4 regions of the Streptomyces sp. NPDC111656 genome follow, and region 1 is predicted to be linked to each of the others. Evidence: riboswitches for the same ligand, from Rfam matches in the RefSeq annotation. Region 1 holds a riboswitch; each other region holds the start of a gene.

Evidence for each region. A riboswitch is a leader RNA that binds a small molecule or an ion and turns the genes downstream of it on or off. The one in region 1 is predicted to bind cobalamin.
Region 2: linked by a shared signal. The riboswitch ahead of ACZ7M3_RS06035 (ribonucleoside-diphosphate reductase subunit alpha) and the one ahead of metE (5-methyltetrahydropteroyltriglutamate--homocysteine S-methyltransferase) in region 1 are both predicted to bind cobalamin.
Region 3: linked by a shared signal. The riboswitch ahead of ACZ7M3_RS33895 (CoA-acylating methylmalonate-semialdehyde dehydrogenase) and the one ahead of metE (5-methyltetrahydropteroyltriglutamate--homocysteine S-methyltransferase) in region 1 are both predicted to bind cobalamin.
Region 4: linked by a shared signal. The riboswitch ahead of ACZ7M3_RS31905 (ABC transporter substrate-binding protein) and the one ahead of metE (5-methyltetrahydropteroyltriglutamate--homocysteine S-methyltransferase) in region 1 are both predicted to bind cobalamin.

The regions. Positions count from the first base shown of each region.
Region 1 covers NZ_JBVKCA010000001.1:164,912-172,298, reverse strand. Annotated here, with positions in the region: gene ACZ7M3_RS00870 (short-chain fatty acyl-CoA regulator family protein) at 1-205, opposite strand, end outside; gene aceA (isocitrate lyase) at 581-1,864, shown strand; gene aceB (malate synthase A) at 2,188-3,780, shown strand; gene ACZ7M3_RS00855 (3-hydroxybutyryl-CoA dehydrogenase) at 3,777-4,646, shown strand; cobalamin riboswitch at 4,757-4,954, shown strand; gene metE (5-methyltetrahydropteroyltriglutamate--homocysteine S-methyltransferase) at 5,132-7,387, shown strand, end outside.
Region 2 covers NZ_JBVKCA010000002.1:104,063-111,449, forward strand. Annotated here, with positions in the region: gene ACZ7M3_RS06010 (extracellular solute-binding protein) at 1-314, opposite strand, end outside; gene ACZ7M3_RS06015 (GntR family transcriptional regulator) at 740-1,504, shown strand; gene ACZ7M3_RS06020 (DUF3311 domain-containing protein) at 1,621-1,902, shown strand; gene mctP (monocarboxylate uptake permease MctP) at 1,899-3,509, shown strand; gene ACZ7M3_RS06030 (GNAT family N-acetyltransferase) at 3,775-4,281, shown strand; cobalamin riboswitch at 4,334-4,472, shown strand; gene ACZ7M3_RS06035 (ribonucleoside-diphosphate reductase subunit alpha) at 4,593-7,010, shown strand; gene ACZ7M3_RS06040 (ribonucleotide-diphosphate reductase subunit beta) at 7,010-7,387, shown strand, end outside.
Region 3 covers NZ_JBVKCA010000014.1:59,270-66,656, forward strand. Annotated here, with positions in the region: gene ACZ7M3_RS33880 (TOPRIM nucleotidyl transferase/hydrolase domain-containing protein) at 1-601, opposite strand, end outside; gene ACZ7M3_RS33885 (GlxA family transcriptional regulator) at 921-1,883, opposite strand; partial or broken gene ACZ7M3_RS33890 (cobalt ABC transporter ATP-binding protein) at 1,845-2,093, shown strand; cobalamin riboswitch at 2,269-2,442, shown strand; gene ACZ7M3_RS33895 (CoA-acylating methylmalonate-semialdehyde dehydrogenase) at 2,811-4,334, shown strand; gene ACZ7M3_RS33900 (acyl-CoA dehydrogenase family protein) at 4,340-5,488, shown strand; gene ACZ7M3_RS33905 (enoyl-CoA hydratase/isomerase family protein) at 5,485-6,588, shown strand; gene mmsB (3-hydroxyisobutyrate dehydrogenase) at 6,585-7,387, shown strand, end outside.
Region 4 covers NZ_JBVKCA010000012.1:253,087-260,473, reverse strand. Annotated here, with positions in the region: gene ACZ7M3_RS31915 (acyltransferase family protein) at 1-644, shown strand, start outside; gene ACZ7M3_RS31910 (cytochrome P450) at 645-1,820, opposite strand; cobalamin riboswitch at 1,900-2,080, shown strand; gene ACZ7M3_RS31905 (ABC transporter substrate-binding protein) at 2,121-3,155, shown strand; partial or broken gene ACZ7M3_RS31900 (FecCD family ABC transporter permease) at 3,167-3,739, shown strand; gene ACZ7M3_RS31895 (GNAT family N-acetyltransferase) at 3,792-4,346, shown strand; gene ACZ7M3_RS31890 (methylmalonyl-CoA mutase family protein) at 4,444-6,249, shown strand; gene scpA (methylmalonyl-CoA mutase) at 6,249-7,387, shown strand, end outside.

The sequences.
Region 1 (7,387 bases):
TGTCGCGCTCCGAGAAGAAGCCGGGGTCGACGCCGAAGGCTTCGGTCAGCTTCAGCAGGACCGGCACGGTGAGCGGCCGGGAGTCGTGTTCCATCTGGTTCAGATAGCTGGGCGAGATGCCGAGGACCCGGGCCAGCTCGGCCTGGCTCATCCGGCGCTCCTCACGCAGCCGCCTCAGCCTCGCCCCCGCGTAGGTCTTGCCCACCGTGTTCCTCCGTTGCTCCGGACGGCCGTCAGCGTACGCGAAATCGGCTCATCGCACCCTTGGCAAACTTGGCAAAAGTGCGCTCGAAGATTCACAGAACTTGGCATACGTCCACGGTTGATGGCACTCAGTGCCAGTGCCAGAGTTCTAGTGCGGCCCGCTGGACCTTCGGTGGTCGGCACCCGGAACCGGGCACGATTCACGCCCTGACGTCGGAGATCCCGGCATCGGTACCCGTCCGCACGGCAGCATTGCTCGGCTCCGCTCAGCGACGGGCGGCGGGCCGCACCCATGAAGTAGACACGTAGTGCCACTCCCCCACTCAGTGAAGTCGGGGATTGGCAGACCGGACGATCGAGGGAGACGGTGAAGGCCATGACAGAGCCGAAGACGACTACGGCCGAGGAGCTCACACGGCGCTGGGCCACCGATTCCCGCTGGCAGGGCATCGCGCGCACCTACAGCGCGGAGGACGTCGTACGACTGTCCGGCAGCGTCCGTGAGGAGCACACTCTGGCCCGGCGCGGCGCGGAGCGTCTGTGGCGGCAGCTGCACGAGCGGGACTACGTCCACGCGCTCGGCGCCCTGACCGGCGGTCAGGCCGTGCAGCAGGTCAGGGCCGGGCTCCAGGCCATCTATCTGTCCGGCTGGCAGGTCGCCGCCGACGCCAACCAGGCCGGGCACACCTACCCCGACCAGAGTCTCTATCCCGTCAACTCCGTTCCGCAGGTCGTCCGGCGCATCAACAACGCACTGCTGCGCGCCGACCAGATCGCCACCGCCGAGGGCGGCGCGGACACCACCGACTGGCTGGCCCCGATCGTCGCCGACGCGGAGGCCGGATTCGGCGGCCCGCTCAACGCGTTCGAGCTGACCAAGGCGATGATCGCGGCCGGCGCCGCGGGCATCCACTACGAGGACCAACTGGCCTCGGAGAAGAAGTGCGGCCACCTCGGCGGCAAGGTCCTCGTGCCCACCTCCCAGCACATCCGCACCCTCAACGCGGCTCGGCTCGCGGCGGACATCGCCGACGTGCCGACGCTCGTCATCGCGCGTACCGACGCGCTGGCCGCCACGCTGCTCACGAGCGATGTGGATGAGCGCGACGCCGAGTTCGTCACCGGCGAGCGCACGGCGGAAGGCTTCTACCGCGTGCGGGGCGGGATGGCGCCGGTCATCGCCCGCGGTCTCGCCTACGCCCCGTACGCCGACCTGATCTGGGTCGAGACCGGCACCCCCGACCTGGCCCAGGCCCGCGAGTTCGCCGAGGCCGTCCACGCCCGGTATCCGGACCAGATGCTCGCCTACAACTGCTCGCCGTCCTTCAACTGGAAGGCCGCCCTGGACGACGACCGGATCGCCAAGTTCCAGCGGGAGTTGGGTGCGATGGGATACCGCTTCCAGTTCATCACGCTGGCCGGGTTCCACTCCCTCAACCACGGCATGTTCGACCTGGCCCGTGGCTACGCCGAGCACGGCATGACCGCCTATGTCGACCTCCAGGAGCGGGAGTTCGCCGCACAGAAGCACGGCTTCACCGCCGTCAGGCACCAACGCGAGGTCGGCACCGGCTACTTCGACCTGGTCTCCACGGCCGTCAACCCGGCCTCCTCCACGACCGCCCTGGCCGGCTCCACCGAGGAGGAGCAGTTCCACTAGGCCCTGTCGTCAAATTCCCGTCTGCCCCGCGACGCCATGCACGCGCCCCCAAGTTCTCGGCTTCGCTCGAACAGGGAGGGACCCCCTTCGCCGCACCGGGCACAGACCCAAGTACATCCAGTACGAGGGCCTGCGCCCGGCACGCCGAGAGCACGCACCTGACGCCGCAGGGCCCGCCCTCCGGGCGGACGACGGGAATGTGACGACAGGACCTAGACCCCGCAAGGTCGCCCGCGCGCGCCCTCCCCTGACCGGGCGGGAGCCGGGCGACCGTTCCGTCCGGCTCCCGCTCCGCTCTCCCTCCCCCCGATCAGGAGATCCTGATGTCCACCAGCGCACCGACCCGCCACGTCCGCGTCCTCGCGGCACCGGGCGACCGGCACGACGAAATCCTCACCCCCGCCGCCCTGGACTTCGTCGGCCGCCTCGCCGACGCCCTCGTCGGACGTCGCCAGGAACTCCTGAAGGAGCGCCGGCGGCAGGCCATACGGCTCGCGGCCGGAGCCCCGCTCGACTTCCCCCTCGCCACCGCCGCCGTCCGTGCCGACCTCTCCTGGCGGGTGGCTGCGCCGGCTCCCGGGCTGACCGACCGCCGTGTGGAGATCACCGGGCCGCCCGACCGCCGTATGACCGTCAACGCGCTCAACTCCGGTGCCCAGGTGTGGATGGCGGACTTCGAGGACGCCACCTCACCCACCTGGGACAACGTCATCGGCGGTCAGCTCAACCTGCTCGATGCCATCGAGCGCCGGATCGACTTCACCACCGAGGCGGGCAAGGAGTACCGGCTGGGCGAACGGGTCGCCACCATCATGGTGCGGCCGCGCGGCTGGCACCTGATCGAGGAGCACCTGGAGTTCGACGGCCGGCCCGTGCCCGCCTCCCTCGTCGACTTCGGCCTGTACTTCTTCCACTGCGCGCGGCGTCAGATCGACGCCGGGTACGGGCCGTACTTCTATCTGCCGAAGCTGGAGAACCGTTACGAGGCCCGGCTGTGGAACGACGTCTTCGTCCTCGCCCAGGAACTGCTGGGCATCCCCCGCGGCACCGTCCGCGCCACCGTCCTCATCGAGACGATCACCGCGGCCTTCGAGATGGAGGAGATCCTCTACGAGCTGCGCGAGCACAGCGCCGGCCTCAACGCGGGCCGGTGGGACTACCTGTTCAGCCTGATCAAGACCTTCGGCCACCGCACGGACTTCCTGCTGCCGGACCGGGCGAGGGTGACGATGACCGCGCCGTTCCTGCGCGCGTACACGGAACTGCTGGTGCGCACCTGCCACCGGCGCGGCGCCCACGCCATCGGCGGCATGGCCGCCCACGTGCCCGGCAGGGACCGGGCCGCCCACGAGGCGGCCCTGGCCAAGGTCCGGCTCGACAAGGAGCGCGAGGCGGAGGACGGCTTCGACGGCTCCTGGGTCGCCCACCCCGGGCTCGTGCCAGTGTGCCGCGAGGTCTTCGACGGCGTCCTCGGCGACCGGCCCCACCAGATCGAGCGCACCCGCGACGACGCCGAGGTGACCGCCGCGGACCTGCTGTCGGTGCGCCGCGTCAGCGGGCCGCCCACACCGGAGGGGCTGCGTACCAACATCGCGGTCGCGCTGCGCTACTTCGACGCCTGGCTGCGTGGGCAGGGGGCTGTGGCCCTGTACGGCCTGATGGAGGACGCGGCGACCGCCGAGATCGCCCGGGTGCAGATCTGGCAGTGGCTGCGGCACCGGGTCGTCGACCAGGAGACGGTACTGCGGCTGCTCGACGACGAACTCGCCGCGCTGGGTGCCGAGCACCCCTGGGCGGCCCTCGACGAGGTGCGAGCCCTCTTCGAACGAACCGCCCTGGCACCGGAGTTGCCACTGTTCTTCACCCCGGACGCCTACACCCGTCACCTCGTCCGGCACGCCGAGGCCGCGTCATGAGCCGGGACATCCGCCGGGTGGGCGTGGTCGGCGGCGGACAGATGGGCGCCGGGATCGCCGAAGTGTGCGCGCGGGCCGGACTGGACACCGTCGTGTGCGAGGTGGACGCGGTCGCCGCCCGCGCCGCACGCGACCGGGTGGCGGCCTCGTTGGACCGCGCGGTGGAGCGCGGCAAGCTGACGCGAGCCGCGGCACGGGACGCCCTCGACCGGACGGTCTTCTCCGGCAACCTCGAAGACCTGGCCGACCGGCAGCTCGTCGTCGAGGCCGTCGTGGAGAACGCCGACGCCAAGACGGAGATCTTCACCGCACTGGACAAGATCGTCGAGGCGCCGGACGCGGTCCTGGCGAGCAACACCTCCTCCCTGCCCGTCATGCGTCTGGGCAGGGCGACCCACCGCGCCGACCGCGTCCTCGGCCTGCACTTCTTCAACCCCGTGCCCGTGCTGCCGCTGGTGGAGGTCGTGACCTCCCTCCACACGGCCCCCGAAACGGTCGGCGCCGTCGAGGACTTCGTCACCCGGACCCTGGGCAAGACCGTCATCCGCTCCCAGGACCGCGCCGGCTTCGTCGTCAACGCCCTGCTCATCCCCTACCTGCTGTCGGCCGTCCGCATGACGGAGTCCGGCTTCGCCTCCGCCGCCGACGTCGACACGGGTATGGAACTGGGCTGCGCCCACCCCATGGGCCCGCTGAGACTGGCCGACCTGATCGGCCTCGACACCGTGGCCTCGATCGCGGAGTCCCTGTACGAGGAGTTCAAGGAACCCCTCTACGCGCCGCCCCCGCTGCTCCAGCGGATGGTGGAGGCAGGGCTGCTGGGCCGCAAGACCGGCCGCGGGTTCCACGTGTACGGCCAGGAGTGAGCATCCCGGCGCGAACGGCCCGAGGGGCTCGGACGGCGTGTCCCAGCTCACCGTCCGAATGTCGGACGTGGTCCGCCGCGCCGGGTGAGCGCCCCCTAGGCTGGCCGGTGCAACTGGTTCGCCCCGTCCGCCAGGCGGGATGCGTCGCAAGAGGGAACCCGGTGGGAATCCGGGACTGCCCCGCAGCGGTGAGTGGGAACGACCGCCGTCATACGCACTGGGTCCGGTGAACAGGACCTGGGAAGCGACGGCCACTAGGTGTCCTCCGTCCGGAGGACGTGCCCGCGAGTCCGAAGACCTGCCCGTTGCCCGCGCGCGACCCCTCGTGCGCGGACATCCCGGTGACCTCGTGGGCGGGTCGGCGTACATATCGGGCGGACGACCGCGCTGTGCTGCGCGGGGCTTGTTTCCGTCCGGTTCGTCAGCCCTTCGCGCCCTCGTCCCGTCCCGGGATCCCAGGGAGATATCTCGCGAAGGAGATTTCCGTGACAGCGAAGTCCGCAGCCGCGGCGGCACGGGCCACCGTGTACGGCTACCCCCGCCAGGGACAGAGCCGGGAGCTGAAGAAGGCGATCGAGGGCTACTGGAAGGGCCGCGTCGACGCCGACGCCCTCCGGGCCACCGCCACCGAACTGCGCGCCGCCAACTGGCGGCAGCTGGCCGAGGCCGGCATCCACGAGGTACCCACCGGGGACTTCTCGTACTACGACCACGTCCTGGACACCAGCGTCATGGTCGGCGCGATCCCCGAACGCCACCGCGCCGCCGTCGAGGCCGACGCGCTGGACGGCTACTTCGCGATGGCGCGCGGCACCCAGGACGCGGCGCCGCTGGAGATGACGAAGTGGTTCGACACCAACTACCACTACCTGGTGCCCGAGTTGGGCCCCGACACCGTCTTCACGGCCGACTCGACCAAGCAGGTCACCGAGCTCAAGGAGGCCCTCGCCCTCGGGCTGAGCGCCCGCCCGGTGCTGGTCGGACCGGTCACCTACCTGCTGCTCGCCAAGCCCGCGCCGGGCGTCGCCGCGGACTTCGACCCGCTGACGCTCCTCGACCGGCTGCTGCCCGTGTACGCCCAGGTCCTCGCCGACCTCCGCACGGCCGGCGCCGAGTGGGTGCAGCTCGACGAGCCGGCCCTGGTCCAGGACCGTACGCCCGCCGAGCTGAACGCCGCCGCGCGCGCCTACCGCGACCTGGGAGGGCTCACCGAGCGGCCGAAGCTGTTGGTCGCCTCGTACTTCGACCGGCTCGGTGACGCGCTGCCCGTGCTCGCCAAGGCTCCGGTGGAGGGCCTGGCGCTCGACTTCACCGAGGCTGCCGCCGCCAACCTGGACGCGCTCGCCGCCGTGGGCGGACTGCCCGGCAGGCGTCTGGTCGCCGGGGTCGTCAACGGGCGCAACATCTGGGTCAACGACCTGGAGAAGTCCCTCGCCACCCTCGGCACCTTGCTCGGACTGGCCGACCGGGTCGACGTGGCCGCCTCCTGCTCGCTGCTGCACGTCCCGCTCGACACCACCGCCGAACGCGACATCGAGCCGCAGATCCTGCGCTGGCTCGCCTTCGCCCGCCAGAAGACCGCCGAGATCGTCACCCTCGCCAAGGGCCTCGGGGGCGGCACCGACACCATCGCGGCCGAACTCGCCGCCAACCGGGCCGACCTGGCCTCCCGCGCCGGCTCGGCGCTCACCCACGACCCCGCGGTACGCGCCCGCACCGCCGCCGTCACGGCCACCGACGCCCGCCGCTCCCAGCCCTACCCCGAACGGGCCGCCGCCCAGCGCGCCCACCTGCGGCTGCCCCTGCTGCCGACCACCACCATCGGCTCCTTCCCGCAGACCACCGAACTGCGCACCGCGCGGGCGGACCTGCGCGCGGGACGGATCGACAGCGCCGGGTACGAGGAACGCATCAGGGCCGAGATCGGCGAGGTGATCTCCTTCCAGGAGAAGACCGGCCTCGACGTCCTCGTGCACGGCGAGGCCGAACGCAACGACATGGTCCAGTACTTCGCCGAACAGCTCACCGGCTACCTCGCCACACAGCACGGCTGGGTCCAGTCCTACGGCACCCGCTACGTACGCCCGCCGATCCTGGCCGGCGACATCTCCCGCCCGGAAGCGATGACGGTGCGCTGGACGACGTACGCCCAGTCCCTCACCACCAAGCCCGTCAAGGGCATGCTCACCGGCCCCGTCACCATGCTCGCCTGGTCCTTCGTCCGCGACGACCAGCCCCTCGCCGACACCGCCCGACAGGTCGCCCTCGCCCTGCGCGACGAGGTGAACGACCTCGAGACGGCCGGGACTTCGGTCATCCAGGTGGACGAACCCGCGCTGCGCGAGACCCTGCCGCTGCGCGCCTGCGACCATCCGGAGTATCTGGCGTGGGCCACCGAGGCGTTCCGCCTCACCACGGCGGGCGTACGCCCGGACACCCAGATCCACACCCACATGTGCTACGCCGAGTTCGGCGACATCGTCCAGGCCATCGACGACCTCGACGCCGACGTCATCAGCCTCGAGGCCGCCCGCTCCCACATGCAGGTCGCCCGCGAACTCGCCGGACACGGCTATCCGCGCGAGGCCGGACCCGGCGTGTACGACATCCACTCCCCACGCGTACCGAGCACCGAGGAGGCCGCCGAACTGCTCCGCACCGGCCTCAAGGCCATTCCCGCCGAGCGACTGTGGGTCAACCCCGACTGCGGCCTGAAGACCCGCGCCTGGCCCGAGACCCGC
Region 2 (7,387 bases), on a different contig from region 1:
TCGGTGTTGCCCATCTCGACCACGTCGGGCGCCTTGTCGGTGGCGAGGACCGCGTCGAGCTTGGTGTTCTTGTCCGGCCAGCCGTAGTACTCGTGGTTGATCTTGACGCCCGGGTGCGCCTTCTGCACCGCCGCGTCGGCGGCCTTCACCAGCTCGGGCCAGTTGTTCTGCGCGTCCACCGTGAGCCAGACGGTCAGTGCTTTGGCGTCCGCGCCCTTGTCCGACCCCCCGGACTTGTTGTCGCTGCTCCCGCACGCCGCGATGGAGACCATCATGCCCGCGATACCGATCGCGGCTGCCAGCTTCCGCTTCACGCCACCCTCCTCAGGGATGCCATAAACCCCCCTGCCCACCGCGGTGACACATGCCGAAGCGCTGCCGAGTACTGCCCGTGGGACTGGGACTGGACCAATGGTGTAGACCAGTACGGGGAGCTTGGCCTAGACCTAGAGGGGTGTCAAGGGTGTGTAAGCCCGACCGGTCGTCCGTTATGGGACCTACATATGCAAGGACCTTTAAGTAGGTAAGTGGCATAAACGGCGGGGCGGTTCAGCGGCCTCACGCGCCTCTCGGTCGACCCGAGTCCACACTATGGACTAGACCAACGGGTACGCCGACGGTATATAGAGGGGATCACGGAGCGTGCGGGGGGACACTCGCACACGAAGCCGTGCCACGATGTGAGCCGTGGCCGACGGGATGTCGGTCGCTTCGGCACCCGGAGCCGGGAAGGCAGAGCATGAGCACCGACGTCAGCAGTGCGGAGAACGAGGGTGGGGCCCCCATCCGTACCGCGCGCGTGCCCAAGTACTACCGCCTCAAGAAGCACCTGCTCGACATGACGGAGACACTGCCGCCCGGCACGCCCGTCCCGCCCGAGCGCACCCTCGCCGCCGAGTTCGACACCTCGCGCACGACCGTGCGCCAGGCCCTCCAGGAACTGGTCGTCGAGGGCCGCCTCGAACGCATCCAGGGCAAGGGAACGTTCGTCGCGAAGCCCAAGGTCTCCCAGGCGCTCCAGCTCACCTCGTACACCGAGGACATGCGCGCCCAGGGCCTTGAACCCACCTCGCAGCTCCTGGACATCGGCTACATCACCGCCGACGACACCCTCGCCGAGCTGCTCGACATCTCGGCCGGCGGCCGGGTGCTGCGCATCGAGCGGCTGCGCCTCGCGAGCGGCGAGCCGATGGCCATCGAGACGACCCACCTCTCCGCGAAGCGCTTCCCCGCCCTGCGCCGCAGCCTGGTGAAGTACACGTCCCTCTATACCGCGCTCGCCGAGGTGTACGACGTCCATCTCGCCGAGGCCGAGGAGACCATCGAGACCTCGCTGGCCACCCCGCGCGAGGCCGGCCTGCTGGGCACCGACGTCGGACTGCCCATGCTGATGCTCTCCCGGCACTCGCTGGACCGGCAGGGCGAGCCGGTGGAGTGGGTGCGGTCGGTGTACCGGGGCGACCGGTACAAGTTCGTGGCACGGCTCAAGCGCCCGCAGGAGTAGCGCACCTGCCACGTTGCCCGGACCGAGATACGGACGAGGGGTTCCGCACGGCTGACACCGTCGCCTAGATTGCCTGCGCATTGCACAGGTGAACAGCGAGGGGACGGAGTCGCCGTATGTCAGACGTGTCAGAGGTGCCAGACGCGCCGAAGGTCGAACCGCCGGTGGTGACACCGATCCGGGTGGTCATCGCCCTGTGCCTGATAGCCCCGTTCGTGGCGATGCTGTGGGTCGGCTCCTACGCCAAGACCGACCCGGCGTTCATCGGCATCCCGTTCTTCTACTGGTACCAGATGCTGTGGGTGCTCGTGTCCACGGCGCTCACCGTGACCGCGTACCAGTTGTGGCAGCGTGACCAGCGCGCCCGCGCGTCCCAGGGCGGGGGTGCGGCGAAGTGAAGGACGGCGTGAACGGCGTCGCGCTCGGCGTCTTCATCTTCTTCTTCCTGGCCGTCACGGTCATGGGCTTCCTGGCCGCGCGCTGGCGCAGAGCGGCCGACGAGCAGAGCCTCGACGAATGGGGCCTGGGTGGACGGTCGTTCGGCACCTGGGTCACCTGGTTCCTGCTCGGCGGCGACCTCTACACGGCGTACACCTTCGTCGCCGTACCGGCGGCGATCTACGCGGCGGGCGCGGCCGGCTTCTTCGCCGTTCCGTACACGATCCTCGTCTACCCGCTGATCTTCACGTTCCTCCCCCGCCTGTGGTCGGTCTCCCACAAGCACGGGTACGTGACGACCGCGGACTTCGTGCGCGGGCGCTTCGGTTCGAAGGGCCTGTCCCTCGCCGTGGCCGTGACCGGCATCCTCGCGACCATGCCGTACATCGCGCTCCAGCTGGTCGGCATCCAGGCCGTCCTGGACGTGATGGGCGTGGGCGGCGGCGAGAACACGAACTGGTTCGTGAAGGACCTTCCGCTCCTCATCGCGTTCGGCGTGCTGGCCGCGTACACCTACTCCTCGGGGCTGCGGGCGCCCGCCCTGATCGCGTTCGTGAAGGACACCCTGATCTACATCGTGATCGCGGTGGCCATCATCTACATCCCGATCAAGCTGGGCGGGTTCGACGAGATCTTCAAGGCGGCGAGCGACAAGTACACGGCGGCGGGGGCGGGCGGGCTCGTGCCCGCCCAAGCGGGCCAGTGGACGTACGCCACGCTCGCGCTCGGATCGGCGCTCGCGCTGTTCATGTACCCGCACTCGATCACGGCGACGCTCTCCAGCCGCAGCCGTGAGGTGATCCGCCGCAACACCACGATCCTTCCGCTCTACTCCCTGATGCTGGGGCTGCTCGCCCTGCTCGGGTTCATGGCGATCGCGGCCGGGGTCAAGGTCACCAACGGCCAGCTCGCCATACCCCAGCTCTTCGAGAACATGTTCCCGGACTGGTTCGCGGGGGTGGCCTTCGCGGCGATCGGCATCGGAGCGCTCGTGCCGGCGGCCATCATGTCCATCGCGGCCGCGAACCTCTTCACCCGCAACATCTACAAGGACTTCATCAAGCCGGACGCGACCCCGCAGCAGGAGACCAGGGTCTCCAAGCTGGTGTCGCTCCTTGTGAAGGTGGGCGCGCTGGTCTTCGTCCTGACGATGGACAAGACGGTCGCGATCAACTTCCAGCTCCTGGGCGGCATCTGGATCCTCCAGACCTTCCCGGCACTGGTCGGTGGCCTGTTCACCCGCTGGTTCCACCGCTGGGCGCTGCTCGGGGGCTGGGCGGTGGGCATGCTGTACGGCACGCTCGCCGCGTACGGGGTCGCCTCTCCCACCCAGAAGCACTTCGGTGGCAGTTCGAAGGAGATCCCGGGCATCGGGGAGATCGGCTACATCGGTCTGACGGCCTTCGTCCTGAACGTCGTGGTCAGCGTCGTCCTCACCTTCGCCCTCCGCGCCTTCAACGCGCCGGACGGCGTCGACGAGACGTCTCCGGAGGACTACACGGCGGACGCGGGCGACCCGGGCGTCGAGGCGGAGCTTCCCCCGGCCACGGCCGGTTCCACCCACTGAGCCCGGGGGCTCCGCCCCCAGGTCCCCGGGTGCGTGTGTTGACTGCGGGTGGGTGGGGGCTGGTCGCGCAGTTCCCCGCGCCCCTAAAAGCCTCCAGCCCGTCCGGCGTGTGAGAACGAGGCCGATGGGGCGATGGGGCACCGGGGCGCAGCCCCGTGCCCCAGGGGCGCGGGGCTGTGTATATATGCGGCTCCGCCGCGGGGCGCGCCAAGCCCCCACCCACCCGCAGCCGAAGAAGCGCGCACCGTGTTGCACACACGCCGGCATGGACATCCGCATCAGACAGGCCCACCCCCACGAATACGCCCGCATCGGCGAGATCACCGCACAGGCCTACCTCGGCGACGGCCTGCTCGACTTCGGGGAGAGCGACGAGTACCTCGGCGAACTGCGGGACGTGGCGAAACGAGCCACCGCCGCGGAGGTCCTCGTCGCCGTGGACCACGACCACGTCCTCGGCGCCGTGACCTTCGTACCGCGCGGCGGCCCCATGGCCGACCTGGCCCGCCCCGGCGAAGCCGAGATCCGCATGCTCGCCGTCGCACGCGAGTCCCGCGGCCGAGGCGTCGGCGAGACCCTCGTCCGCGCCTGCGTCGACCACGCACGCGCCACCGCCGGCTGCGTACGCGTCGTGCTCTCCACCCAGCGCACCATGCACGCCGCCCACCGCATCTACGAACGCTTCGGCTTCACCCGCACCCCCGACCGTGACTGGAACCCGCTCCCGGACCTCGACGACATCACTCTCCTCACCTATGAGTTGACACTCTGACACCGGCACGACACAACATCTGGTGGTGTCACCGCAGCCCGACACAAGATGTATGCTCATGCTCGCTGTCGCCGCAGGGGAATCCGGTGCAAATCCGGAACTGTCCCGCAACGGTGTACTTGTACGTGTTCGCACATCCGCGCCCATGTACTCGCGTCAGTCCGAGGACCTGCCGACAGCGCGCCCGGCCATCCGGCCCGGGTGCATGACGTCCGGGCCTCGCGGAATGGGTCGGTGGACGCGACGCCGTGTGCGCTCGTGAGCTGCCCTGCCCTCCGCCAGGCCCCGTGCCGAGCGAGGGAGAGCCCCAAGTGACCATCGCGCCAGCCGACCCGGCTTCAGCTACCGCTTTCGCACAGCAGGAGCGGAAGCAGGTCCTGGTGGAGACGGACGGTCCCGGTACCACGCTGCTGCGTACCCTGACCGACCTCACCGCCGACCTCCCCGACGCCGACCCCGGCCGGGTCGCCGCCGCCGCGCTGCGCGGCCGGTCCGCGCACGCGGACGACACGGAGCTGCGCGAACTGGCCACCGAGGCGGCCGCGGGCCTCATCTCCGAGGACCCCGTCTACTCCCGGCTGGCGGCCAGGCTGCTGACGATCAGCATCGCGGCGGAGGCCGCCTCGCAGGGCGTCACGTCCTTCTCCGGGTCGATCGCCACGGGTCACCGCGAGGGCCTGATCGCCGACCGCACGGCGGAGTTCGTCCGGCTGCACACGGCCCGGCTGGACGCGCTGATCGACATCGACGGCGACGACCGCTTCGGCTACTTCGGCCTGCGCACCCTGCACAGCCGCTATCTGCTCCGGCACCCGATCACCCGCAAGGTCGTCGAGACGCCCCAGCACTTCATGCTGCGCGTGGCGTCGGGCCTGGCCGAGGACACTGCGCTCGATTCAGAAGCGGGGAACCGGGCCCTGGACGAGGTCGCGGCGCTCTACGGGCTCATGAGCCGTCTCGACTACCTCCCCTCCTCTCCCACGCTGTTCAACTCCGGTACGCGGCACCCGCAGATGTCGTCCTGCTACCTCCTCGACTCCCCGCTGGACGAGCTGGACTCCATCTACGACCGCTACCACCAGGTGGCCCGCCTCTCGAAGCACGCGGGTGGCATCGGACTTTCGTACTCCCGGATCCGTTCGCGCGGTTCGCTCATCCGCGGTACGAACGGGCACTCCAACGGAATCGTCCCGTTCCTGAAGACCCTCGACGCCTCGGTCGCCGCGGTGAACCAGGGCGGCCGGCGCAAGGGCGCGGCCGCGGTCTACCTGGAGACCTGGCACTCCGACATCGAGGAGTTCCTGGAGCTGCGCGACAACACCGGTGAGGACGCCCGCCGTACACACAACCTGAACCTCGCGCACTGGATCCCGGACGAGTTCATGCGCCGGGTCGACACCGACGGGCAGTGGTCCCTCTTCTCGCCCTCCGACGTGCCCGAGCTGGTCGACCTGTGGGGCGACGAGTTCGACGCGGCGTACCGCAGGGCGGAGGCGGCCGGCCTCGCCAAGAAGACCATCCCGGCCCGTGACCTCTACGGCCGCATGATGCGTACCCTCGCGCAGACCGGCAACGGCTGGATGACCTTCAAGGACGCCGCCAACCGCACCGCCAACCAGACGGCGGAGCCGGGCCACACCGTCCACTCCTCGAACCTCTGCACCGAGATCCTGGAGGTCACGGACGACGGGGAGACGGCGGTCTGCAACCTCGGCTCGGTCAACCTGGGCGCCTTCGTGGTCGACGGGGACATCGACTGGGAGCGGCTGGACGAGACCGTCCGTACCGCCGTCACCTTCCTCGACCGTGTCGTCGACATCAACTTCTACCCGACCGAGCAGGCCGGCCGGTCGAACGCGAAGTGGCGGCCCGTCGGCCTCGGCGCGATGGGGCTGCAGGACGTCTTCTTCAAGCTGCGCGTCCCCTTCGACTCCCCGCAGGCCAAGGCCCTCTCCACCCGGATCGCCGAGCGGATCATGCTCGCCGCGTACGAGGCCTCGGTCGACCTCGCGGAGCGCAGCGGCCCGCTCCCGGCCTGGGAGAAGACCCGTACGGCCCGTGGCGTCCTGCACCCCGACCACTACGGCGTGGAGCTGACCTGGCCGGAGCGCTGGGCGGCCCTGCGGGAACGTATCGCCGCGGTCGGCATGCGCAACTCCCTCCTCCTCGCCATCGCGCCCACCGCCACCATCGCGTCCATCGCGGGTGTCTACGAGTGCATCGAGCCGCAGGTGTCCAACCTGTTCAAGCGCGAGACGCTCTCCGGTGAGTTCCTCCAGGTCAACTCCTATCTGGTGGACGAGCTGAAGAAGCTCGGCGTGTGGGACGCGCAGACCCGCGAGGCGCTGCGCGAGTCCAACGGCTCGGTACAGGGCTTCACTTGGGTGCCGCAGGACGTCCGCGACCTGTACCGCACGGCCTGGGAGATCCCGCAGCGCGGCCTGATCGACATGGCCGCCGCCCGCACCCCGTTCCTGGACCAGGCCCAGTCCCTGAACCTCTTCCTGGAGACGCCGACCATCGGCAAGCTCTCCTCGATGTACGCGTACGCCTGGAAGTCGGGCCTGAAGACGACGTACTACCTGCGCTCCCGCCCGGCGACCCGTATCGCGCGCGCCGCCCAGGCGCAGGCCCGGCCCGAGAAGACCATCCCCCTACAGGCGATCCCCGACGAGGACGCCGTCGCCTGCTCCCTTGAGAACCCCGAGTCCTGCGAGGCCTGCCAGTAATGAGCTCTACCGAGAAGAACCTGCTCGACCCGGGCTTCGAACTCACGCTCCGCCCCATGCGCTACCCCGACTTCTACGAGCGCTACCGGGACGCCATCAAGAACACCTGGACCGTGGAGGAGGTCGACCTCCACTCGGACGTGGCCGACCTCGCGAAGCTCTCGCAGGGCGAGCAGCACATGATCGGCCGGCTGGTCGCGTTCTTCGCGACGGGTGACTCGATCGTGTCGAACAACCTCGTGCTGACCCTCTACAAGCACATCAACTCCCCCGAGGCGCGCCTGTATCTCTCCAGGCAGCTGTTCGAGGAAGCGGTGCACGTCCAGTTCTATCTGACCCTGCTGGACACCTACCTTCCCGACCCGGAGGACCGCGCC
Region 3 (7,387 bases), on a different contig from region 1:
GGTCGTCGAGCGGGGCCGGTACCTGTCCGGGATCGAGGTTCTCGACCAGGAGATGCCCGTAGCGGATCTTGCGGCCCTTCTTCGTGCCGAGGAAGCGCCGCAACTGCTGCTGCCGGGGCCGACCGTGGTGTGCGGGCTGGTGCAGAAAGGTCTGCCAGGACCGCAGGTCGCCCTCGGCCCGGATGATCTCCTCGACGCGCGCCGTGCCCAGCGCGCGGATGAGTTCGTCCTCCAGATCCGCCACGCACACGAAGAAGCCCCGGTGCGGCGCCCGGGCCCGCTTCAGGCCGCGGTCGTAGAAGCGCTGCTCGCCCTCGTCGCACAGTCCCCTCAGGTGCAGGCCAAGACCGGGTGGGCCGAGAAGACCGGCGTAGTGGCCGACGCTCATCGCCCCGCCCATCGATATGACGCACACCCCTTCGGCGGCCAGGTCCCGGCCCCGTCGTGCGGCCAGCGCTTCGACGGCCGCGAGGTCACTCGGTCCTTCCAGCAGCACCGCCGTCCGCAGCCCCAGTTGCGCAACCAGATCACTCGCCGGTCCGCCGGGACCGCCGGCCGCCCAGCGGCTGACCGCGTCCCGGAATGCGTTCATGTCCGCCATGAAGCGAGTCTGCACCGCCATCGACCGGCGCGGCACGGGAATATTTGACGGCCCCGCTCGACATGCCGGGCATTCTGGTCACCTGGCCCTGGTGATCCACCCCATCGCTTGCGGCACTGAGCAGGCGGCACTGACCCGGCGGAGGCTCGGGGTGTCGACGTTGCCTGAGCCGGACGCTGCTGTGGGGGCTCTCGGGGCTCTCGGGTTGAGGTGCGAGGGCTGGCCTTTGCTGCCGGTTCGGTGGGTTACGTCGGCTGATCCGGCTTCAGGGAGCCGGCAGTTCGCCGTCGTCGGCTGGTTGTGCCTTGTCGTGGCTTGGCTACGGGGACACCGCTTCGGGTGCTGGATCCTTCGTGCTCACGCCGGTCGTGCGGAAGCTGGTCCGGAATGCGCCAGGTGTCACGCCCAGGTGCCGTACAAACGCTCTGCGGAGCGACTCGGGTGAGCCGAACCCGGTGCGCCGTGCCACTACCGGCAGGGAGTCGTCACCTGTCTCCAGCAGCGCCTGGGCGGCTTCCAGTCTGACCTGCTCGACGTAGCGGCCGGGAGTGGTTCCCACCTCTTTGTCGAAGAGCCGGGTCACGTGCCGGACGCTGACGCCTGCTCTGCGGGCCATGGCTGTGAGTGTGTGGTTGGCCCCGGGGTTCTCGGCGACGGTGTCCAGGACCCGGCGGAGCATGTCCTGGCGGGTGTGCGGCGCCCGGGAGCGGACGCTGAACTGGGACTGGCCGCCCGGCCGTTGCATGAAGACGACCATGTCCTTGGCGACCGACCGGGCGACCTCGGCACCGTAGCGGTCTTCGACCAGCGCCAGGGACAGGTCGATACCGGCGCTGACACCCGCCGAAGTCATCATCTGCCCGTCCCGTACGAAGATGGCGTCCGGCTGGACCCGCACGGACGGGAAACGAGAGGCCAGTTGCCGTGAGTGCCGCCAATGCGTCGCGGCGCGGCGGCCGTTGAGAAGTCCGGCTGCGGCCAGTAGGAACGCCCCTGTGCACACCGATGCCGTGCAGCGGCTCTTCTCGTTCAGTTGCCGGACCGAATCCAGAAGAGTGTCGTCTTTGATCAGCGTCTCCCATTCCGGGCCGCCCGGGATCACCAATACGTCGCACGGTTCTTGTACGTCGTCGGCGGACAGGTCGGTGCTGAGGCGGATCCCGGCGGAGGTGATGACCTCCGCCCCGTCCTCGGACGCGATCTGCACCCGATAACGGCGCGTACTCAGCGTCGTCGGACGCCCCGACCTCGCCTGGCGCCGGGAATCGACGACGCGAGCCATCCGCGCGACCTGTCCGAGGGACGGAAACACGCCCTGGTACTCGCGATCCAACTCTCCGCGGCGCTGCTCCTGGCCGAGCCGACCCGCGGGCTCGACCACCGGGCGAAGACCGAGCTGGTCCGCATGGTCGACGCACTCGCGGCACAGGGGCGGACCGTCGTCATCTCCCCGCACGACGTCGAGTTCGCCGCCCGGGCCGCGGATCGGATCGCGTCGCGGTCCTCGACGGTGCTGACCACCTGCCGCCGCTCCGCCCGCCGCGCCAGATTCCAGGCCCCCGGTCCGCTTCGCCGGCCCGAAACTGTCCGATTCCCGCGGTCGTTGAGCTCGGCCGACTCATTCGAGGGCGTGTCGGGGTGGATTTACTAGGACGTCCAACTATATGCTCGTGAGGAATACCCGCGGTGCAGGGAAGCCGGTGTGAATCCGGCACGGTCCCGCCACTGTGACCGGGGAGTACGTCGTCGAGCAGGACGCCACTGACGAGCGAGATGTCGGGAAGGCGGACGGCGCGCGCTGATCCGGGAGTCAGGATACCGGCCGCGGTTTTGTTCCGTGTTGTCCACGAGGATGGAGCAGACACGCATGGCATCAGTGTGCACCCACGACCCTGGTGATCCGGCCGGACGGGCATTCACTGCCGCGCGCCCCGTCGGACAGGTACGGAGCGTCACGCGTCTCGCCGGACAGGTGTGGACCGTGACGCGCCCTGCCGGGCAGGTGCGGACCGTCACGCGTCCCGCGGTACGGACGGCGAGTCCCGAGCATCCCGCGGATCGGGCACGCGCTCACGCGATCCGCGCGGTCTGAACGGCCCTTCTCTGCCCCATGCCGTCTCGCGCGACCCCCGCACGCACAAGGCCCTGCCCGTGTGTGCCGGTGGTCGGCGCGCCATCCCCGGATCCCACCTGACGAGAGCAGGCACCCATGGTCCGTGAACACGACCGCGCCACCGTGCGTGAGTTGAGCCATTTCATCGGCGGCAAGCACACTCCGGGAACATCGGGGTCCTACGGCGACGTCTACGACCCCAACACGGGCGCGGTGCAGGCCCGCGTCCCGCTCGCCGACCGCGCCGAGACCGAGGCGGCGATCACCGACGCCGCGACGGCGCAGCGCGAATGGGGCGAGTGGAATCCGCAACGCCGTGCCCGCGTCCTCCTCCGCTTCCTCCAACTCGCCGAGGGCGAGCGGGACGCGCTGGCCCGGCTGCTCTCCTCCGAGCACGGCAAGACGGTCGCCGACGCACACGGCGACATCCAACGCGGCCTGGAGGTGGTGGAGTTCGCCGCCGGGATCCCGCATCTGCTGAAGGGGGAGTTCACCGACAACGCCGGCACCGGCATCGACGTACACTCCTTGCGCGCCCCGATCGGTGTGGTCGCCGGCATCACCCCGTTCAACTTCCCCGCGATGATCCCCCTGTGGAAGGCGGCTCCCGCGCTGGCCTGCGGCAACGCCTTCATCCTCAAGCCCTCCGAGCGCGACCCGTCCGTACCTCAGCGGCTCGCCGAACTCTTCCTGGAGGCGGGCCTGCCGCCGGGCGTCCTGAACGTCGTCCACGGCGGCAAGGAGAGCGTCGACACCCTCCTCGAAGACCCCCGCGTCGGCGCGCTCGGCTTCGTCGGCTCCACCCCGATCGCCGCGTACGTCTACGCCACCGCCGCGACCCACGGCAAGCGCGCCCAGTGCTTCGGCGGCGCCAAGAACCACATGATCGTGATGCCGGACGCCGACCTCGACCAGGCCGTGGACGCCCTGATCGGCGCCGGGTACGGCTCGGCGGGGGAGCGCTGTATGGCGATCTCCGTCGCCGTCCCGGTCGGCGAGGACACCGCCGACGCCCTGGTCGCCCGTCTGAAGGAGCGCATCGGCTCGCTGCGGATCGGCCGCAGTGACGACCCCGAGGCGGACTTCGGCCCGCTGGTCGGACGGGACGCCGTCGACCGGGTCCGCCGTTACGTCGACCTCGGTGTCGAGGAGGGCGCGGAACTCGTCGTCGACGGACGGGACTTCGTCCTGCCCGGGCACGAGAACGGCTTCTTCGCCGGTGCCTCCCTGTTCGACCGGGTCACCCCCACGATGCGCATCCATCAGGAGGAGATCTTCGGGCCGGTCCTGTCCGTGATCCGCGCCGCGGACTACGAGGAGGCCCTGCGGCTGCCCAGCGAGCACGCCTACGGAAACGGTGTCGCGATCTTCACCCGAGACGGCGACACCGCCCGCGACTTCACGCGCCGGGTGAACACCGGCATGGTCGGCGTGAACGTGCCGATCCCCGTCCCGGTCGCCTACCACACCTTCGGCGGTTGGAAGCGTTCCGGCTTCGGCGACCTCAACCAGCACGGTCCGGACGCGATCCGCTTCTACACCCGTACGAAGACCGTCACCTCGCGCTGGCCCTCGGGCCTTCGGGAAGGCGCGAGCTTCACCATCCCGACGATGGGCTGAGCGCGATGACCACCACCCTGCTCACCGAGGACCAACAGGCCCTCGTCGAGACGACCCTGGACTTCGCCCAGGACCACCTCGCCCCGTCCGCCCTGGACTGGGACCGGGACAAACACTTCCCGCTCGACGTCCTGCGCAAGGCCGCCGGACTGGGCCTCGGCGGTGTGTACGTCCGCGAGGAGGCGGGCGGCTCGGGCCTCACCCGTGCCGACGGCGTCCTTGTCTTCGAGACCCTGGCCTCGGGCTGTCCGTCCATCGCGGGCTATCTCTCGATTCACAACATGGTCGCCTGGATGATCGACCAGTACGGGCAGCCGGCTCAGCGGGAGCGATGGCTGCCCCGGCTCTGCGCCATGGAGGACCTGGCGAGCTACTGCCTGACCGAACCGGGCGCCGGATCGGACGCCGCCGCTCTGCGCACCCGTGCCGTCCGCGCCGGCGGCCACTACGTCCTGACCGGGGTCAAGCAGTTCATTTCCGGCGCGGGAGCCTCTCAGGTGTACGTCGTCCTGGCCCGTACCGGCGCCGACGGCCCGCACGGCATCTCCGCGTTCCTCGTCGACAAGGACGACCCCGGCCTCTCCTTCGGCCCCAACGAGCGGAAGATGGGCTGGAACGCCCAGCCCACCCGCCAGGTGATCCTGGACGGCGTCCGACTGCCCGCCGACCGGCTGCTCGGCCACGAGGGCGAGGGCTTCCGCATCGCCATGAACGGCCTCAACGGCGGACGCCTCGGCATCGCCGCCTGCTCCCTCGGCGGCGCCCGCAACGCCCTCGACCGCAGCCTGGCCCACCTCGCCGACCGGCAGGCGTTCGGCGGGCGGCTGCTCGACGCCCAGGCGCTCCAGTTCCGGCTGGCGGACATGGCGACCGAACTGGCCGCCGCCCGCGCGCTGGTCCACCAGGCCGCCCAGGCACTGGACCGCGGCGATCCACAGGCGCCGCACCTGTGCGCGATGGCCAAGCGGTTCGCCACCGACACCGGATACTCCGTCGCCGACCGGGCCCTGCAACTGCACGGCGGCTACGGCTACCTGAGCGAGTACGGCATCGAGAAGATCGTCCGCGACCTGCGGGTCCACCAGATCCTGGAAGGAACCAACGAGATCATGCGCGTCATCGTGGCCCGTGGCCTGACGGAGGCATTCGGATGACCGACACGGACGGCACCGTGCCGGCGACCGGTACCGACGACTCCCTACTGCTGCGCACCGAGGGGCGCGCCGCGTACCTCACCCTCAACAGGCCCAAGGCGCTCAACGCCCTCACCCACACGATGGTCCGCCGCATCGACCGCGCGCTGACGGCCTGGGAGCACGACCCGGCCGTGGAGACCGTCGTCCTCACCGGCGCGGGGGAGCGGGGCCTGTGCGCGGGCGGCGACATCCGCGCCATCCACGAGGACGCCCGGAACGGGGACGGGACGGCGTCGGCGGCCTTCTGGCGGGACGAGTACCGGCTCAACGCCCGCATCGCCCACTACCCGAAGCCGTACGTCGCCGTGATGGACGGCATCGTCATGGGCGGCGGCGTCGGCGTCTCCGCCCACGGCAGTGTCCGGATCGTCACCGAACGCTCGAAGATCGCCATGCCGGAGACCGGTATCGGCTTCGTACCGGACGTCGGCGGCACCTACCTGCTCGCCCTCGCGCCCGGCGAACTCGGCACCCACCTGGCGCTGACCGGATCCCCGACAGGAGCGGGTGACGCCCTGCTGTGCGGCCTCGCCGACCTCTACGTACCGTCGGACTCCCTGCCACGGCTGATCGCCGACCTCGCCCATGCGCCGGTACGAGAGGTCCTGGGCCAGTACGCACGACAGGAACCGGCCGGTGAACTCGCGGCAGCACGGCCCTGGATCGACGCCTGCTACGCCGCCGACACCGTCGAGGAGATCATCGACCGCCTCCTCGAACACGGCGGCAGCGCGGCCAAGGAGGCCGCCGAGACCCTGCTCACCAGATCCCCCACCTCCCTCAAGGTCACCCTCGCCGCACTCCGCAGAGCCCGGCGGCTCGGTCCGCTGGAGAACGTGCTGGACCAGGAGTACCGCGTCTCCTGCGCGGCCCTCACCGCACCCGACATGGTGGAGGGCATCCGCGCCCAGGTCATCGACAAGGACCGCAGCCCGCGCTGGACACCGCCGACGCTCGCCGAGGTCTCCGACGCGGACGTCGAGCGCTTCTTCACGCACCTCGGCGAGCGGGAACTCGGCCTCGCCGCATCCGACACCACGCAGGAGGTGCCCTGGTGAGCAGGACCGTCGCGTTCATCGGGCTGGGACACATGGGCGGCCCCATGGCCGCCAACCTCGTCAAGGCCCGCCACCGGGTACGCGGCTACGACCTGTCACCCGCATCCCTGAAGGCAGCGGCTGACGCGGGTGTCGAGCCCACCGCATCCGCGACGGAGGCGGTGACGGGCGCGGAGGTGGTGATCACCATGCTGCCCGCCGGACGGCACGTGCTGGAGCTGTACCAGGACATCGTCGGGGCAGCCCGGCCCGGCACCCTCTTCGCCGACTGCTCGACCATCGACGTCGCCGACGCCCGTACCGCCCACGACAGAGCGGTTTCGGCGGGGATGCGGGCCATGGACGCGCCTGTCTCCGGCGGAGTCGTCGGCGCCGAGGCGGCCACCCTCACCTTCATGGCCGGCGGCGGCGAGGACGAGTACGCCGAGGCGGAACCCCTGCTCGCCGCCATGGGCAGGAGGGTGGTCCACTGCGGCGGCGCGGGCGCCGGACAGGCCGCGAAGATCTGCAACAACATGATCCTCGGCATCTCGATGATCGCCGTCAGCGAGGCGTTCGTACTCGGCGAGAGCCTGGGCCTGTCCCACCAGGCGCTGTACGACGTGGCCTCCACGGCGTCCGGCCAGTGCTGGGCACTCACCGTCAACTGCCCGGTGCCGGGGCCCGTGCCGACCAGCCCCGCGAACCGTGACTACCGCCCCGGCTTCGCCGCCCCGCTCATGGCCAAGGACCTGGGCCTGGCGGCCGACGCGGCCAGAGCCGGTGGCGTGAGGGCCGAACTCGGCCTGCGCGCGGCCGA
Region 4 (7,387 bases), on a different contig from region 1:
GGTCCCTCGCGTGCGAGGCGTTCTTCTACGCGACCTTCCCCGCGTTCGCCCTGCTGCTGCGGCACGCCGGGGCCCTCACCGCGACCGCGCTCGCCGGCGCGAGCGTCCTGACCGTACTCATCCTGACCCGGGCGGACCTGCATCTGGGTGTCGGCCGCACCCTGTACTCCTTCCCCGCCGCCCGGCTGCCGGAGTTCGTCCTCGGAGTCGCCGTCGCCCGCCTCGTGCTCCTCGGCCGCTGGCGCGGCCCCGGCCTGGAGGCGTCGGTGGCCCTGACGATCATCGGCTACTTCCTGGTCTCCCAGGTCGGCGGATCGTACGCCTGCGTCGCCTGCACCTTGGTCGGTTTCACCTGTCTGATCCCCGCGGCCGCCCTCGCCGACGTACGCGGCCTGCCCAGCTTGTGGCGACATCCGGTCCTCGTCCGACTGGGTGAACTCTCCTTCGCCTTCTACATGGTCCACCTGCTCGTGCTGCGCGTGGGGCAGCACCTGTTCAAACCGTCGCCGATCGGCGCGCTCAGCGCCTTCGCGGTGTCCCTGGCACTCGCCTGGCTCCTGTACGAGTACGTGGAGGTACCCGCCCGGCGATGGCTTCTGCGGCCCTTCCTGAGATCCCTGCGACGCGCCCCGGTGTCACGTTGATCAGGCGGGGCTGTCCCACAGCACATGCAGGGTGGGCGGCTTGCGGAAGACCAGCCCCTGCGGGGTGGCCGGACGGGCCGGGTCGAGGCGCAGGGCGGGGAGGCGTTCGAGCAGGCGCTGAAGGGCGATACGGGTCTCCAGCCGGGCGAGGTGCGCGGCGAGGCAGTAGTGCGGGCCGTGCGCGAAGGCCAGCTGGAGACGCGCGTTCTCGCGGCGGACGTCGAACCGATCGGGATCGGGGAAGACGGCCGGGTCGCGGTTGGCGCCGGCCAGGGAGACGGTGACCAGTTCACCCCGGCGGATCGTTGCCGGGCCGAGGACGGTGTCACGGGTGGCGTACCGGTCCACGACCGCCGCTCCGGGTTCGAGGCGCAGCGACTCCTCGATCGCGCCGTCCAGCAGGCCGTCGTCGTCGCGGACGAGGGCGAGTTGGCCGGGGTGTCTCAGCAGGTGCAGCAGCGCGTTGGTGATCATCGCCTCGGTGGTCTCTATCCCGCCGAACATCAGCACCGCGGCGTTGGAGGCCACTTCGGGCAGCTCCAGCCGCTCGGCGGCGGAGCCGAGGAGCGACGTCGCGCCCGGGTCGGCGACGGTGGCCTCGACGGCGGCCCGCAGCCGCGCGTACGCCTCCGCGCCCGCGGGTGCCGCCTCGTGTCCTGCGGTGATGTCCGAGACCGACCGCACGATGGAGTCGTACCAGGAGAGCACCGTGTCCGCGCTGGTGCCGACCAGCCCGAGCGCCTCGGTCACGACGGCGACGGCGAGCGGGCCGGCGAAGGCGCGTCGCAGTTCGACGGCGCCCGCCGGTTCCAGCGCGGTGATGACCCGGTCGGTCTCCCGCTCGATGAACGAGGCGAAGCCGTCGCGTACTTCCCTGGGGCGGAAAGGAGCCGTGAAGGGCTCCCGGTGGCGGGCGTGCTCGTCACCGTCCAGCGACAGCATGCTCGGGCCGACGACCTGTGCGGTGGAGAACCGGGGGTCGTCGACGGTGAAGGTCGCGGGGTCCCGCATCACGTTCAGTGCGAGATCACGGCGGGTCACCAGCCAGCCGTCCAGCTCGGGCAGCCAGGAGACGGGCTCGTGGGCACGGAGTCGCGCCAGTCGCGGATGCGGATCCGCGGCGAGTTCGGCGAGCGTGGTCGCGGCACCGAGCGGGAAGGAGCCGACGGCGCTCATCGCAAGCCTTGGCCGGGCACGGGGAATTGGATCACAACCAAGGCTAACAATCGCGCTGAGGCCGCGGCTGACGGGGGCGTGATAATTTGCCGAGGCCAGTCAAGGGAATCCGGTGCGAATCCGGAGCTGACGCGCAGCGGTAAGGGTGACGGGCGGGGCAACACGAAGCCACTGGACGGCGGTCATATGTGACCGGAGTCCGGGAAGGCGCCTCGTCCGGGCGATCCCGAGTCCGAAGACCTGCTGGCGGACCGTACGAACGGGCCCCGCGCCTGGGCCCTCGACGCCAGAGGATGTCCCGTGCCAGTTGCGCGCCCAGCCCGCCGCTGTGCCCTGCTCCTTTCCGGAGCGCTGTTGCTGACCGCTTGTGGTGGCGGCTCGTCCGCCGACGGGGGCAAGTCCCGGAAATCCACCGGTGCGGTGGCGCTCGACAACTGCGGCCGGAAGGTCACGATCGCCTCCGCGCCGAAGCGGGCCGTGTCCCTGAACCAGGGCACCACCGAGATCATGCTGTCCCTCGGCCTCGCCGACCGCATGGTGGGCACCGCCACCTGGACCGACCCGGTCATGAAGGGCCTGGAGAAGGCCAACGGGAAGGTGCCGCGGCTCGCGGACGACGCCCCGTCCTTCGAGAAGGTCCTCGACGCCGAACCCGACTTCGTCGCCGCCTCCTTCGCCTCCACCCTGGCCAAGGGCGGTGTGGCTCCGCGCGAGAAGTTCGAGGAACTGGGCGTGCCCACGTATCTCTCGCCCTCGGACTGCGAGGGCAAGGACAACAGCGGTGACGGCGACGGAGTGCGCACCGAGCCGCTGACCATGGAGGCGGTCTACGGCGAAGTACGCGACCTGGCCGAGGTCTTCGGCGTCGCGGAGCGCGGCGCCACACTCGTCGCGGACCTGAAGTCACGGGTGGCGAAGGCCACTGACGGGGTCGACGCGTCCGACACCACGGTCCTCTACTGGTTCGCCAACCAGGAAGCCCCGTACATGGCGGGCTGCTGCGGCGCCCCCGGCATCATCACCAACGCCCTCGGCGCGAAGGACGTCTTCGCCGACACGCAGCAGGAATGGCCCCAGATCAACTGGGAGACCGTCGCCGACCGCGATCCCGACGTCCTGGTGATCGGTGACCTCACCCGCAGGTCGCAGACCGCCGAGACCGCCGCGAAGAAGATCGAGTTCCTGGAGACCAATCCGGCCACCAAGAACATGGACGCGGTGAGGAACAAGCGGTACGTGCTGCTCAGCGGGCAGGCGATGAATCCGACCGTCCGCACGGTCGAAAGTCTCGAGAAGGTGGCCGCGGCGCTGCGCGAGTACGGGCTCGCCGGGTGACCACCGCCGCCATGACCTCCGCCGTGGTGCGTGCGGCGGCCGGGCTCGCCGTGCTCGTCGCGTCCGTGGCGGTGGCCATCACCATCGGCCCCGCGGACATAGGTGTCGGGAAGGTCTGGTCCGCGGTGGCCTCCCACCTCGGTGGCCGGACCTCGGAGCTGACCCCCATCCGCGACGGCATCGTGTGGAACCTGCGGCTGCCGCGCACCCTGCTCGCCGCGGTCTGCGGCGCCGGGCTCGCGGTGTGCGGGGCGGTCATGCAGTCCCTGCTGCGCAACCCGCTCGCCGACCCCTTCGTCCTCGGCGTCTCGTCCGGGGCCTCGACGGGGGCCGTCGTGGTCGTCGTGCTGGGCGCCGGCGGTGGAGCGCTGTCCGTCTCCGGGGGCGCCTTCGTGGGCGCGCTGTGTTCCTTCGCCCTGGTGCTGCTGCTCAGCCACACCCTCGGCGGTACGACCGATCGGGTGGTGCTCGCCGGGGTCGCCGCCATGCAGCTGTTCTCCGCGCTCACCTCCTTCGTCGTGATGACGACGGCCGACGCCGAGACCACCCGCGGAGTCCTGTTCTGGCTGCTGGGCTCGCTCAGCGCGCATCGACTCGTCATCTCGCCAGCGGCGACCATCCCGGCCGGAGGAGTTCATGGACGTCGGTACCACCGTCTATCAGGGCGACACGGCGCTCGGCGTCGTCGAGGAGTTCGTGCATCTGCGGCTGGTGTCGTCGCGCGAGCGTTCGCCCGAGCGGGACGAAGAGGTCGCCTCCGAGGTGCGGGAGCGGATCGCGGACGAGGTGCGCCGGCCGGGGTTCCTGGCGGTGACGGCCCGCATCGGCAGTCGGCTGTGCGGTTTCGGCACCGCCGTACGCTCCGCGGATCCCGCCCCGGAACATCCGGCACTGGGGGCGCGGCGGTCGCAGGAGTGGCTCGCCGGTGCCGTACGGATCACCGATCTCGTGGTGGCGCCCGCGGCGCGCGGCCGTGGCGTCGGCACCGGGATCCTCGACGTACTGCTGCTGCCCGCCACGGACGACCGGGCCTGGGCGGTGACCGACCATCAGGACACCGCGGCGCTGAACTTCTTCCGCTGCCGGGGCTGGCGCCAGACCGTGTACCCGCAGCCGGGGACGCACCCCGCGCAGATCGTCCTCCTCGCTCCGCGGCACCCTGCGCTGTCCGAGACCCATGTGCTGCCGTAGTACGAACACGGCCTGTTGATCAAGACCACCCCTGGGAGGTCAAGGTCACAGCCGCGTCCTCTGCTGCTCACCTGCGTATCTGGCCTAGCATCCGAGCATGACGGTCCTGCCTGACGACGGGCTCTCGCTGGCCGCCGAGTTCCCTGACGCGACCCATGAGCAGTGGCAACGCCTGGTTGAAGGCGTCCTGCGCAAGTCCGGCAAGGAAGTCTCGGGCGCGGCAGCGGAAGACGCCCTGTCCACGACGCTGGAGGACGGGCTGCGCGCCCGTCCCCTGTACACCGCGGACGACTCCGCGCCCGATCCCGGCCTGCCCGGTTTCGCTCCTTTCGTACGGGGCGGACGCCCCGAGGGCAACACCCTCGGCGGCTGGGACGTACGGCAGCAGCACACGGCCGCCGACGGCGCGGCGGTCCTCGCGGACCTGGAGAACGGCGTCACCTCGCTCTGGCTGGTCGCCGGTGCGGGCGGCATCGCGGTGTCCTCGCTCGGCCGGGTCCTCGACGGCGTCTATCTCGACCTGGCGCCCGTCGTCCTCGACGCGGGACGTGAAGTCGAGCCCGCCGCACGCGAGTTGCTACGGCTCTACCAGGAGCGCGGGGTCGCCAAGGAGGCGGCGCGCGGCAACCTGGGAGCCGACCCGCTGGGCCACGAGGCCCGTACGGGAGACGGCGGGTTCGACTTCGCGCCCGTCGCCGCCCTCGCGGGGCTGTGCGCCGAGGAGTACCCGGGGCTGCGGGCGCTGACCGTGGACGCGCTGCCGTACCACGAGGCCGGCGGCTCGGCGGCGCAGGAGCTGGGCAGTTCGCTTGCGACCGGCGTCGCCTATCTGCGGGAGCTGACCGAGGCGGGCCTGACCGTGCAACAGGCCGCCGCGCAGTTGGAGTTCCGGTACGCGGCCACCGCCGACCAGTTCTTGACCATCGCCAAGTTGCGGGCGGCGCGCCGGCTCTGGGCGCGGGTGAGCGAGGTCTGCGGGGCCCCGGGCGGGCAGGTGCAGCACGCGGTGACCTCGCCGGTGATGATGTCCCGCCGCGATCCGTGGGTGAACATGCTGCGCACGACGGTCGCGACGCTGGCCGCCGGGGTGGGCGGCGCCGACGCCGTCACCGTGCTGCCCTTCGACCACGCCCTGGGTCTGCCGGACGCGTTCGCCCGGCGAATCGCCCGCAACACCTCGACGATCCTGGTCGAGGAGTCGCATCTGTCCCGGGTGATCGACCCGGCGGGCGGCTCCTGGTACGTGGAGCGGCTCACCGACGAACTCGCCCACGCGGGCTGGGAGTTCTTCCAGTGGATCGAGCGGGAGGGTGGCCAGGCGGCGGCCCTGCGCTCCGGGCGGCTCGGCCAGGACCTCGCAGGCACCTGGGAGGCGCGCAGCGCGAAGCTCGCCAAGCGGCGCGAGCCCGTCACCGGGGTCAGCGAGTTCCCGAACCTCGCCGAACGCCTCGTAGAACGCGCTCCCGCCCCCGTACCGCCGTCCGGCGGGCTGCCGCGGGTGCGGCGCGACGAGGCGTTCGAGGCGCTGCGGGCCCGCTCCGACGCCCACCTGGCGGCGACCGGTTCCCGGCCGCGGATCTTCCTGGCCGCCCTCGGCCCTGCCGCCGCGCACACCGCCCGCCTCACCTTCGCCTCGAACCTGTTCCAGGCGGGTGGCATCGAGCCCGTCACCGAGGGCGCCTTCGAGGACAGCGGTGCCACCGAGGTCTGCCTGTGCTCCAGCGACACGCTGTACGAGGAGCGGGCCGCGGAGGTCGCCGGGGAGCTGAAGGCGACGGGCGCGGGGCACGTGTTCCTCGCGGGCCGTCCTGGGCAGTACCCGGATGTCGATGCCTATGTCTTCGCGGGGTGCGACGCCGTCGCCGTGCTCTCCGCCACCCTCGACCGTATGGGAGTGTCCTGATGGCAGCGAGGGGAATCCCCGACTTCTCCGGGATCGAGCTGGGGGTCCCGAAGGCCGACGGCGGCAGCGACGAGTGGCGAAGCGCCGTCAAGAAGGCCACGGGCGGGGCCGATCTCCTGTGGGAGACCCCGGAGGGCATCGCGGTCGAGCCGCTGTACACCGGGCAGGACCTGGAGAGCCTGGACTTCCTGGGCACCTACCCGGGCATCGCCCCGTATCTGCGCGGACCGTACCCGACGATGTACGTCAACCAGCCCTGGACGATCCGTCAGTACGCGGGCTTCTCCACGGCCGAGGAGTCAAACGCCTTCTACCGGCGCAACCTCGCGGCCGGTCAGAAGGGCCTGTCCGTCGCCTTCGACCTGCCCACCCACCGCGGCTACGACAGCGACCACCCGCGCGTGACCGGTGACGTCGGCATGGCGGGCGTGGCGATCGACTCGATCTACGACATGCGTCAGCTCTTCGACGGCATCCCGCTGGACAAGATGACCGTGTCGATGACCATGAACGGTGCGGTACTGCCCGTACTCGCGCTCTACATCGTGGCCGCCGAGGAACAGGGCGTACCGCCCGAGAAGTTGGCCGGGACCATCCAGAACGACATCCTCAAGGAGTTCATGGTCCGCAACACCTACATCTATCCGCCGAAGCCGTCGATGCGGATCATCTCCGACATCTTCGCCTTCACCTCGCAGCGGATGCCGCGCTACAACTCCATCTCCATCTCCGGCTACCACATCCAGGAGGCGGGCGCGACGGCCGACCTGGAGCTGGCGTACACGCTGGCCGACGGGGTGGAGTACATCCGGGCGGGGCGGGAGGCGGGGATGGACGTGGACGCGTTCGCGCCCCGGCTCTCCTTCTTCTGGGCGATCGGCATGAACTTCTTCATGGAGATCGCCAAGATGCGGGCGGCGCGGCTGCTCTGGGCCAAGCTGGTCAAGCAGTTCGACCCGCAGAACGCCAAGTCCCTTTCCCTGCGCACCCATTCGCAGACCTCCGGCTGGTCGCTGACCGCGCAGGACGTGTTCAACAACGTCACGCGTACATGTGTGGAGGCGATGGCGGCGACGCAGGGGCACACCCAGTCGCTGCACACCAACGCCCTCGACGAGGCGCTCGCCCTGCCCACCGA